One region of the Desulfofundulus sp. genome, then DNA from elsewhere that is predicted to be linked to it. Evidence: riboswitches for the same ligand, from Rfam matches in the RefSeq annotation. Region 1 holds a riboswitch; each other region holds the start of a gene.
What was found. Region 1 has a riboswitch for cobalamin ahead of cobU (bifunctional adenosylcobinamide kinase/adenosylcobinamide-phosphate guanylyltransferase). Riboswitches for the same ligand answer to the same signal wherever they lie in the genome.
Positions count from the first base shown of each region.

Region 2: another riboswitch for cobalamin. It lies ahead of ACPLUI_RS04965 (energy-coupling factor ABC transporter permease); the one in region 1 lies ahead of cobU (bifunctional adenosylcobinamide kinase/adenosylcobinamide-phosphate guanylyltransferase).
Region 3: another riboswitch for cobalamin. It lies ahead of thiC (phosphomethylpyrimidine synthase ThiC); the one in region 1 lies ahead of cobU (bifunctional adenosylcobinamide kinase/adenosylcobinamide-phosphate guanylyltransferase).

Region 1 is NZ_JBNATZ010000167.1:576-4,412, reverse strand. It holds gene ACPLUI_RS10350 (LL-diaminopimelate aminotransferase) at 1-504, shown strand, start outside; gene ACPLUI_RS10345 (translation initiation factor 2) at 573-836, shown strand; gene ACPLUI_RS10340 (DUF3842 family protein) at 1,012-1,428, shown strand; cobalamin riboswitch at 1,490-1,663, shown strand; gene cobU (bifunctional adenosylcobinamide kinase/adenosylcobinamide-phosphate guanylyltransferase) at 1,768-2,367, shown strand; gene ACPLUI_RS10330 (cobyric acid synthase) at 2,410-3,837, shown strand, end outside.
Region 2 is NZ_JBNATZ010000050.1:3,603-7,439, reverse strand. It holds gene tsaE (tRNA (adenosine(37)-N6)-threonylcarbamoyltransferase complex ATPase subunit type 1 TsaE) at 1-317, shown strand, start outside; gene tsaB (tRNA (adenosine(37)-N6)-threonylcarbamoyltransferase complex dimerization subunit type 1 TsaB) at 298-1,002, shown strand; gene rimI (ribosomal protein S18-alanine N-acetyltransferase) at 1,011-1,484, shown strand; cobalamin riboswitch at 1,553-1,832, shown strand; gene ACPLUI_RS04965 (energy-coupling factor ABC transporter permease) at 2,229-2,990, shown strand; gene ACPLUI_RS04960 (energy-coupling factor ABC transporter substrate-binding protein) at 2,994-3,326, shown strand; gene cbiQ (cobalt ECF transporter T component CbiQ) at 3,319-3,837, shown strand, end outside.
Region 3 is NZ_JBNATZ010000088.1:5,703-9,539, reverse strand. It holds partial or broken gene ACPLUI_RS07220 (phosphomethylpyrimidine synthase ThiC) at 1-633, opposite strand, end outside; gene thiC (phosphomethylpyrimidine synthase ThiC) at 637-1,935, opposite strand; cobalamin riboswitch at 2,050-2,335, opposite strand; partial or broken gene ACPLUI_RS07210 (ClpP family protease) at 2,422-2,877, opposite strand; gene ACPLUI_RS07205 (ribonuclease J) at 3,129-3,837, opposite strand, start outside.

The DNA.
Region 1 (3,837 bases):
GTACCCGGTGCTAAAGAAGTAGGTATTGAATTCTATTCTCTTTCCAAGACGTATAATATGGCGGGCTGCCGTATCGGCTTTGCTGTGGGTAACCGGGACGTGCTGGCCGCTCTTGCCCGCATCAAGTCCAACATTGATTATGGTGTCTTCCGGGCGGTTCAGGAAGCAGGTATTGCGGCCCTGGAAGGACCACAGGACTGTGTGGAAGAAATGGCCCGTATTTACCAGCGCAGGCGGGATGTGCTGGTGGACGGACTGGCCCGTTATGGCTGGCAGATGCCCAAACCCAGCGCTTCCATGTTTATCTGGGCTCCTCTGCCGGCAGGATATACTTCTTCGCGGCAGTTTGCCCTGGACTTGCTGGAGCGGGCAGGGGTGCTGGTAATTCCCGGCCTGGCTTTTGGGGCCATGGGGGAGGGCTATGTACGTATAGCCATGGTTCAGGAAGAGGAATTGCTGGCTGAGGCCGTGGAGCGCATTGGCAGGGTATTTTCGTTCCGTTAGCCTGTCGTCTATTGCCACCAGGGGCAGCATATATTAAAAACAGACCTGCTGCCCGAGGTGGTGGATCGATGGATATGTTTGAAATGCAACGGCGAATCCAGGAACTGGAAGAAAAGGTGGAACAGCTTCGTTTAAGCCGTCGGGTTTTAATGAATTTGATAGAACGGATGGAGAAGGAAAGATCATCCTTTCTGGCCCGGTTGGAACAGGAGAATAGGCGGTTGCACCGGGCTAATTACCGTTATGCCCGGTCTCTATTACGCAAAAACTTACAGATTTTAGAGCTTGAGTCGAGACTCAAGGACTACCTGTCCCGGGACTCCGTAAATTAACTTTGCAGTATACACGAGAGCGAAAGGCCGGGTCTCGTGGCAGCTCAAGCAGGTTTCCGATTCAGGATGCCAGCGGGATCCGGTCCGCGGTTCCCGGTGTATTTTGTAGGAACCATTGGTGGGCTGGGGACGAGCCCTTTAAAGTTCGAAATTTAGAGATTCAGGAGCGAATATTATGCGTATTGCGGTAGTGGACGGTCAGGGTGGCGGTATTGGCAAGCATATCATGGAAAGGTTGCGCCGGGAATTGCCTGAGGATGTCGATATTCTGGCCCTGGGGACCAATGCCCTGGCTACTTCGGTGATGCTCCGGGCTGGCGCTAACGAGGGAGCGACCGGTGAAAATGCGGTAATTTACAATGCACCCCGGGTAGATCTTATCGTGGGCCCGGTAAGCATTCTTTTCCCTCATGCCATGATGGGGGAATTGACTCCGGCCATGGCCACAGCCCTTGCTGCGAGTCCAGCCCCTAAAATTCTGTTACCCCTGGTAAGGGGGTCCGTGGAACTGGTGGGATTGCGTACCGAACCTCTGCCCCACCTTATTGATGAATTGGTTCAGCGCGTCAAGGAATACGTACAAAATTTTTAACGGTTCCTAGAGGATTTTTCTATTAATATGGCGAATTAGCCAAAAATAATTCAGCAAAATAATCTCAACCTGACCCGCAGGTGCCCCAACGGGGAGAATAGGGAATCAGGTGGAAGTCCTGAGCGGTCTCCGCCACTGTAACCGGGGAGTAGCCCTGCAATGCCACCGCCAGGGAAGGCGCGGGGCAGGACGATGATCCGGGAGCCAGGATACCTGCCTGCGGGTGCCTTAACCCCCTTCGCGAGAAAGGGGCATGGCGCATTCGGGGCTAGGGACTGGCCTGGCACAAGTTTTCCCGGTCTTTCGAAGGCTGGGGTTTTTATTTTAAGGGGTGTTTTTATGGCTCTGGTGCTTGTTCTTGGCGGTGCCAGGAGTGGCAAAAGCGATTTTGCCGAGGAAATGGCCACTTCATCCGGTTCGAGAGTTGTTTATGTAGCTACGGCGGCCGCAGGGGACGACGAAATGGCCCGCCGGATCGCTCATCACCGCAGGCGTCGTCCTGCAGGGTGGCTTACTGTAGAAGAGACACACTGGTTGGAAAAAGTGGTCAGGCAATGTGAAAAACAGGCAGATGTTATTTTAATTGACTGTTTAACCATGTGGGTGACCAACCTGTTGCTGGACGAAAGCCTGCTGCCCCCTGGCAGTTCGGTGGAAGACAGAGAATGTTTCATTCTGGAACAGGCCCGGCAACTGGGCAGGACTGCTTCCGCCTCGCCCGCGCGGGTGATTATGGTGGCCAATGAAGTAGGGATGGGCCTGGTGCCGGAGAATGCCCTTGGCCGTTTGTATCGCGATGTGGCGGGGCGGGTTAACCGGCTGCTGGCCCGGGAGGCTGAGGAGGTTTACCTGGTGGTGGCCGGTCTGCCGGTAGAAATAAAGTCCCTGGCGGTTGGCAGGAGGGTGGGTGCGCAAGATCCTGCCGGAGTTCGCCGTTGATAGTTGAAAAAATGGGACTTGTGAATAAGGAGGTTTTTCTTCATGCTGGCCAGGACTATTATGGTGCAGGGAACTGCTTCACATGTAGGTAAAAGTGTCCTGGTAGCCGCTCTTTGTCGCATTTTTTACCAGGATGGCTATCGTGTGGCTCCTTTTAAATCTCAAAATATGGCTCTGAACTCTTTTGTAACCAGGGATGGGGGTGAGATGGGCCGGGCTCAGGTGGTGCAGGCCGAGGCTGCCGGGATAGAGCCCCATGTGGACATGAATCCCATTTTGCTCAAGCCTACGGGACAGGCTTCCTCCCAGGTGGTTGTGCTGGGCCGGCCGGTAGGGAACCTTTCCGCCCGGGATTACCACCACGACTATGCACAGAAGGCGTGGGAAATCATCTGCCAGGCTCTTGATCGGCTGCGCCGCTGTTATGATATTGTTGCCATTGAGGGGGCCGGGAGTCCCGCCGAAGTCAACCTCCAGGCTACGGAAATTGTAAACATGCGGGTTGCCCGGCTGGCGGAAGCACCAGTACTGCTGGCCGCCGATATAGATAAGGGCGGCGCCCTGGCTGCAGTCGTTGGTACCCTGGAGTTGCTCCCTGAGGAAGATCGCCAGCGGGTGGCGGGGATCATTATCAATAAGTTTCGTGGAGATCTAAAACTGTTCCAGCCGGCAGTGGATTTCCTGGAAGCAAAAACAGGCATACCGGTGGTCGGTGTGGTCCCCTACTTTGAAGGCTTCAGGGTACAGGAAGAAGATACAGTTTCCGAGGCGAGCCTGCTCAGAAGTCGGAGGGCATCCACCCGTGAAATAGAAATAGCGGTCATTCACCTCCCCCATATTTCAAATTTTACTGATTGTGACCCCCTGGAAGACGAGCCCGATGTGAATTTGCGTTATATCGGCAAGGGGACTCCTCTGGGGAATCCGGATTTGATCATCCTTCCTGGAAGTAAAAACACTATTGAGGACCTGGTTTCTTTAAAGCGGTCCGGCCTTGCTGGCGAAATATGCCGGCTGGCCCGGGAAGGGACACCTGTAATTGGCATATGTGGCGGCTTTCAAATGCTGGGCAGGGAGCTGGCCGATCCTTACGGGACTGAATCCAGCATTCCCAGGATAGAGGGGCTGGGGCTGCTCGATATCAGCACTGCCTTCGCACCGGAGAAGGTTACTACTCAGGTTGAAGCTACCGTTACCGGCGGAGGGCCGCTTTTAACGCCGGCCCGGGGGCGAAAGGTAGTGGGTTACGAGATCCACATGGGACGTACCCGGCTGGGACCCGGGGCAGTACCGGCCTTCCACATTTACAGGCGCTCCGGGGAAGCGGTGGATTGTCCGGATGGGGCACAGGATGAACGTGGACTGGTTTTCGGTACTTATATCCACGGCCTGTTCGATGATGATGGATTCCGCCGGCAGTTGCTGAACGCTTTAAGGATAAGGAAGGGACTGGCCCCGCTGGAGGAGGAA
Region 2 (3,837 bases), on a different contig from region 1:
CGGTAACCAGTCCTACTTTTACATTAATTAACGAATACTCCGGCCGGTTGCCCCTGTACCATATGGATGTCTACCGTCTGGGCGGGTCCGGGGAGATGGCCGATCTGGGCTATGAAGAATACTTCTACGGTGAGGGCGTGACCGTGTTGGAGTGGGCGGGGCGGGTTGAAGAGGTTTTACCTTCCGAACGGCTGGACATTTACTTCAAGGGATTCCAGGGAGAGCCGGACTTACGCGAGATTCATATAATCCCCCGGGGGAGGCGCTATGAAGAACTGGTGAAGGAGCTGACCGCCCTTGTTGGTGCTGGGTATTGAGGCTGCCACGCCGGTGGCTGCGGTGGCCGTGGTAGACGGGGAAAGGTTGCTGGCCGAGCGGATGGTTAATAACCGGCGCACCCATTCGGTGAACCTCCTGCCCATGATTAAAGCCGTGCTGGAAGACGCAGGGGTTGGGCGGGAGGACCTGGGTGGTATCGCTGTTTCCTCGGGGCCCGGTTCTTTTACCGGCCTGCGCATAGGTATGGCTACGGCCAAAACCCTGGCTCAGGTCTGGGGGTTGCCCGTTGTGGGCGTCGGTACCCTCGATGCTCTGGCTCACCCCTTGACAGGACAGGGGGGGCTGATCTGCCCCATTCTCAACGCTCGAAAAGACGAGGTTTATGCGGCGGTCTATCGTACAGTCGATGGAGAACTGGAACGTTTGGAGGGCCCTGTAGCGGTCCGGCCCGGGGAGCTGGCAGGTCGTCTTGAACGTCTGGGGCTTCCAGTTACACTGCTGGGCGACGGGGTTCCCGTTTATGGTGGATTCTTTAAACAACAGCTGGGCGGGATGGTTTTCTTCGCTCCGGGAAGTGCGTGTTGGCCCCGGGGTGCGCCGGTAGCCGAGCTGGGTTACCGGCTGCTGAGGGACGGAGCGGGGAAGGATCCTTTTGAACTGCTGCCCAACTACATCCGGTTATCCGAGGCTGAAGTAAAGTGGCTCCAAAAACAGAAAGGGTAAGCCGGTGTATGCCGATGGAACTGACTTTTGCCGAAATGTCCTCCCGGCACCTGGATGAGGTGCTGGCTATTGAGCAGGCTTCTTTCCCCACCCCCTGGTCCCGTTATGCCTTCACCTATGAATTGATGCACAACGAATTTGCCGTGTACATCGTCGTTCTGGCGGGTGAAAAGGTGGTCGGCTATGCCGGGATGTGGCTGGTTTTGGATGAGGCTCACGTAACCAATGTGGCCGTGCATCCGGATTACCGCCGTCGCCGGATCGGGCGGAAACTGATGCAGGAACTCATGCGCAGGGCGGTCATGCTGGGAGCCAGGAGGATGACCCTCGAGGTGCGTACTTCCAACCACGTTGCCCGCCGTCTTTATACTTCACTGGGTTTTGTGGAAAGAGGCCGCCGGCGGGGATATTACACCGATACCAACGAAGATGCCGTCATTATGTGGAAGGATCCCCTTGATGGTACAGTGCCAGGCACTTAACTTATTAACTTATGCCAGCGGTCGGGAAAAATCTGGACAACACAGGCTCGTTGTGTTACAATTTAGACAATTGAATATGGTGGACGGGTGCTCCCTGCCTACAGGCAGGGATAGAGGGAAGTCAGTGAAAATCTGACGCGGTGCCGCCACTGTGAATGGGGAGTCCGCCACACAAAGCCACTGGCCAGCACTCACTTTTGACTGAGACACTGCATACAATGGTATGTTGTCCCAGCAGTGAGAGTGTACAGCAAACTTGAACTGATGTGCTGGTGAGTGCCGGGCTGGGAAGGCGTGGTGGGACAGTGATCCATGAGCCAGGAGACCTGCCCGTTCCGTTTCACCGCTTGTACCTACGGTCCATGGGGAGGTGAAAGAGCTTAAGGTATGCTTTAACCCCTGCGCCCGGACCTGCAGGGGTTGTTGGTTTTTTAAAATCAAGATTGCAGGAATAGGTGCTTTATCCCGAGGGATAAGGCTTAAAAGGGTGATGTGGTCCCCTGTCCGGGGAGCCCCTTCAATTGAGGATGTTGTGGTGACTTGAAAGGGCCATGACCTGAGGACAGCAGAGGACATGCCTGTTCCACTCCTCATTATCTGTGCCGGGGGAGCGGTAGAAGCATGTCCTTTTTGTGTTTAAAAGGTTATCCCCCGGCACCGGTCGGGGGTTTTCTTTTTCAGGTTGGGGCTTCTGCCGACATGATTGCCAGGCAGGGTAGATTATCTTGCGAGGAGGTATTTCTTGTGCAGAAATTTCTTGTAAAGAAAAATGCCGGTATCCTTTTATCCATTCTCCTCCTTTTATTTGTATTCTTTCCCCAGCAGAATGCCTGGGCCATGCACATCATGGAAGGGTTTCTCCCCTTGAAGTGGTGCATTTTCTGGTATGTTCTGACCTTGCCTTTTCTTGCGGCAGGCATACTTTCCATTCAAAAGTCTGTAAAGGTTGACCCCGGGGTAAAAATGCTCCTGGGACTGGCGGGTGCCTTTGCTTTTGTCCTTTCGGCTTTAAAAATTCCTTCCGTTACCGGCAGCTGTTCTCATCCTACGGGTGTCGGGCTGGGAGCCATACTTTTCGGGCCATGGGCCATGAGCGTGCTGGGTTGCATAGTATTGCTCTTTCAGGCTCTATTGCTGGCCCACGGGGGTCTAACCACACTGGGGGCCAATACCTTTTCCATGGCGGTGGTCGGTCCCCTGGTGGCCTATGTCCTGTTCCGGCTGGGCCAGAGACTGGCCCTACCACGTTGGCTTTCAGTCTTTATGGCTGCTTTTGCCGGAGATCTGCTGACCTATGTTACGACATCCATACAGCTGGCTCTGGCCTTTCCCGCTTCCCACGGCGGGGTGCTGGGGGCCATGCTGAAGTTCATGGGTATTTTTGCGGTCACTCAGGTACCCCTGGCCATCAGCGAGGGAATTTTGACCATCATTGTTTTTAACTTTCTGGTTGCACACAACAGCCGCGAACTGGAACAATTGCGAGTTTTATCCCGGGAGGTATAAATGATGAAAAATGGCGTCAAGAACCTGTGTTTGATTTTGATTGTGCTGTTGCTGGCGGCCTTTCCACTGCTGGTGAACAAAAATGCTGAATTTGCAGGTGCCGATGACCAGGCGGAGAAAGTTATTGGAGAACTGCACCCGGGTTATCATCCGTGGTTCAAGTCCGTGTGGGAACCTCCAAGTGGCGAAATCGAGAGTTTGCTCTTTGCCCTGCAGGCAGCACTGGGTGCCGGGTTTATCGGCTATTTCATAGGATTCTACCGCGGATCGAGAGGTAACCATGTTCAGCAAATGCGACCCGGGGAGTTGTTAGAGGAGAGAGATACTGGTGTTTAAAATTGACCAGTATGCGTATACCAGCAGCCTGCGTCATGTTCATCCCGGAGAGAAGTTTGCCTTTGCCGTGCTCACCATGGGCATCTGCCTGGCGGCTTCCAGCATACTGGTACCAGTTCTGGTAACCGGTCTGGCGACGGCGGCCGTGATCTGGGGTGCTCGCATACCGGCCCGCTTTTACTTTAAACTTTTGCTGTTGCCCCTGGGTTTTCTGGTGACCGGCCTGCTTGCCATTGTCCTGACCATTTCCCGGAAACCCGACCCGGCTGTACACGGGTTCGTTTTCTGGGGCATTACGCTGGGTGTAACTTTGCCGGCTCTTTATCATGCCGGCCTGCTCTTTGCCAGGGCGATCGGTGCTGTTTCCTGTCTCTATTTTTTGTCTTTGACCACTCCCATGGTGGAGATCATTTCGGTTCTCCACCGGTTAAAAGTGCCTGCTTTACTGATTGAACTGATGGGTCTGGTTTACCGTTTTATTTTCGTAATTATGGAAACGGCATCCAGTATG
Region 3 (3,837 bases), on a different contig from region 1:
TACCCGGTCAAAATCTTCATAGAGGGGATTTTCCTTCCTGTTATGCAGCATCCAACCGGTGAGGAAAGCGCCGCCCCGGCTGACAATATCCGTCACCCGGCCGGTTTTCTGGAGGCGCTCCACCACCTCAAAATTCAAGGCGCAGTGAATGGCCATAAAATCAATGCCCGCGGCGGCCTGCTTTTCTATGGTTTCAAACATGTCCTCCGGGGTCATAGCCACAATGCCGCCCCTCTTCTCGATGGCCTCAATGCCAGCCTGGTAGATGGGCACACTTCCCACGGGAACCGTAGCCCTTTCGAGGCTTAACAAGCGCATGCCGTCGATGTCCCCCCCGGTAGAGAGGTCCATAATGGCATCGGCCCCGGCGGAAATGGCCACCTCGATCTTGCGGGCCTCCATTTCCGGGTCGTCCCGGTCGCTGGAGGTGCCGATGAGGGCATTCACCTTGGTCCGCAGGCCCCGCCCGATGGCGCAGGTCCGGATCCCTTTCCGCAACCTGTTTTTCGGGATGACGATTGTACCTGCAGCCACCCCGGCACGGATGAATTCCGGATCCACTCCTTCCCGCCGGGCCACCTTCTCCATCTCCGGCGTGATGCGGCCCTCCCTGGCCGCCAACAACTGGGTCATCACCTAACACACCCCCTGCTCTTTGCCCAGATATTCCCCTACTACCTGCATGGCACAGTACTTGCCGCACATGGCGCACGTCCGGTGAGAACCACGGCTGCGTTCCCGGCGAAGGGCACCGGCCCGGCCGGGGTCGAGGGCCAGTTGGATTTGCCTCTCCCAGTCCAGGGCCTTGCGTGCCCGGGACATTTCCAGGTCCCACTGCGCCGCCCGTGGTTCCCTGGCCACGTCGGCCGCATGGGCGGCAATACGGGCGGCAACAACCCCTTCCCGCACCTGCTCCACATCGGGCAGTCCCAGGTGCTCCGCAGCGGTGACATAACAGAGAAATTCCGCCCCGGCCCAGGCTGCAAGGGCCCCGCCGATGGCTGCCGTAATATGGTCGTACCCAGGGGCGATGTCCGTAACCACCGGGCCGAAGACAAAATAGGGTGCCCCGTGGCAAATCTGCTTTTCCAGCTGTACGGTGGCCTTCAGGTGCCCCAGGGGGACGTGCCCCGGTCCTTTCACCATCACCTGCACCTGCTGTTGCCGGGCCCGGGCCACCAGTTCCCCCAGCACCACGAGTTCCTGCACCTGGGCCGCGTCCAGGGAATCGGCCAGGCAGCCGGGACGCCACCCGTCGGCCAGGCTCAAGGTAACATCGTAGCGGCGGCAGATCTCCAGCAGCCGGTCGAAATGCTCATAAAGAGGATTCTCCCGCTGGTTGTAAATCATCCAGCCCATTAAGTGGCTGCCCCCGTGACTGACCAGGTAATCGATGCGGCGGTGCTTTCTGGCCGCCCGCAGGGTCTGCCACGTGGTGGCACAGTGCAGGGCCAGAAAATCCACTCCGTCGGCCGCCTGCCGCTCGATTACCTCGAACATCTCGTCCACCTTCATTTTGACCGCCGCCCCGTACTTCTCCCGGGCTTCCGCCAGGGCCTGGTACACTGGCAGGGTACCCACGGGCGTGGTGGTTGCGGCCAGCACGGCCCGCCGGGCACCGTCAATGTCACCACACACGCTCAGATCCATGAGGGCATCGGTACCTGCTTCCAGGGCTGCCCGTACTTTGGCCACCTCCCCCTCGATGGTGTCCCTTTCCCCCGCCAGGCCCACACTGGCGCTCACCTTCACAGCAAGGCCCGTTCCGATACCCACGGGATCGATGTTCTTTCTCATGCGGTTGCGTGGTATGACGATGGTGCCTTCCGCTACTCCCCGGCGGATAAATTCCGGGTCCACCCCCTCCCGCCCGGCCACCCTTTTCATCTCGGGCGTGATCTCACCGGCCAGAGCCCTGGCCATTTGTGTTGGCATTTCCGCAACACCTCCATGGATGAAATAAAATAAAAAGTCCCCAGCCAAAAACAACCATCTGGCTGAGGACTTTACCATCATCCTCCGCGCACGGCCGCCCTTTCTCGCGAGAGCAGCCATTCCCTCAAACAGGCAGGTCTCCTGGCTAACGGATCATAGCTCCTTCCACCCGGCCTTCCCAGCTGACACTCAGCCATGTGTAGCTCCCTTCAGCGCAACTCTCTCGCTAGCAATAACAAGCTCACATTGCCAAGGGGTTCACCTGAACTGAGTGATGGCCAGTGACCGCTTCAAGCTCCCCGACTACAGTGGCGGGACCGCGCCGTTTCCGGGTGGTATGCCACCCGTCCGGACTTCCCTATTCTCCCCTTCATGAGGCACCTGTTTGACTATTCAATTATTACCATTATTTTATCACATCCTCACCTCCGATCAAGAATGAAATTTGTGAGGAGGTCAAAAGCTTTGGGGTAGCGACAGGGGCACTATCGGCACCCCGATGCTGTGTCCCCCGCCCAGTACGATGGATACTGTAGGTTTGGAAAGGCTGGCGATCATTTCTGCAATAGCCAGGCCCGCCTCCACATCCCCACCCACCGTGTTCAATACCACCAGCACGCCTTCCACATCCGGGCTCTGCTCCAGAGCCACCAGTTGAGGGATGAGATGTTCATACTTGGTGGTCTTGTTTTGCGGTGGTAATACCAGGTGGCCTTCAATCTGGCCTACAATGGTCAAACAGTGAATGTTGCTTTTAACTTCAGGCACGGAACTGGACCCCATCTCTTTAATGGATTCCATACTTTCCTTAGTACGCCCCTGTACCCGTTGGGGCGCCGGAGTAGACCCGGGGTTATCGGTTTCCCGCTTGGGGGGCGCAACAGGCTCTTCCGGAGGGTTTTCCGGAGGCGTGCACGGGTACTCTCCCTCGTGGCCCCATATAGTCCAATCACCAGGCACTTTTACCCATCCTCTCACAGGTTTTTCTCTCTTCTCTAGTATGGTTATGTGAAGGGATAAAATACACATATAAACACAAACACGGGCTACCTGAACCCGCGTTCCACCGGAGCCACGCTACCTGCGTTCGCCTTGCCAATACGGTTTTTATGTATGCATCAGGGAAACCCGGCGCATGTAAAGAGCCGGAAGGCCTTTGTCCCAGGACCTTCCGGCTTTCCAGTATGCGGTGTTCATACTTCCATGATTATGGGCAGGATCATGGGCCTTCTCCTTGTTTTTTCGTAGAGGAACTTTCCTAACACGTCTCTCACCTGTGACTTGATAGCCGCCCATTCCGAAAGACCCCGATCGTTACACTTCTCCAGGGCCTCCTTGACCCTTTGCCGGGCTTCTTCCATCAATTGCTCGGACTCCCGCACATAAACAAAGCCTCTTGAGACAATATCCGGCCCGGCCATAACCTGACCCAATTCGCGATTGATAGTTACGACTACGATCAAGATCCCGTCCTGGGAAAGCTGCCTGCGGTCGCGCAGTACAATGTTACCCACATCACCCACGCCCAGACCGTCCACCAGCACGCGCCCCGCCGTTACCCGCCCGGCAATACGCCCGGAACGACGGGTAAACTCCAGCACCTGGCCGTTTTCGGCCACAAAAATATGCTCCGCCGGAATACCCATGGTGCGGGCCAGCTCCGCATGTTTGATCAACATACGGTACTCACCGTGTACCGGCACGAAAAACCGCGGCTTGACCAGATTGATCATCAGTTTAAGCTCTTCCTGGCTGGGGTGACCGCTCACATGAATACCCGAAACCGCCTCATAGATGACATGAGCACCCTGCTTGAAGAGCTGATCGATAATACGCGCCACCAGCTTTTCGTTGCCCGGGATGGGGGTAGCAGAAATAATAATGGTATCACCAGGAAGAATT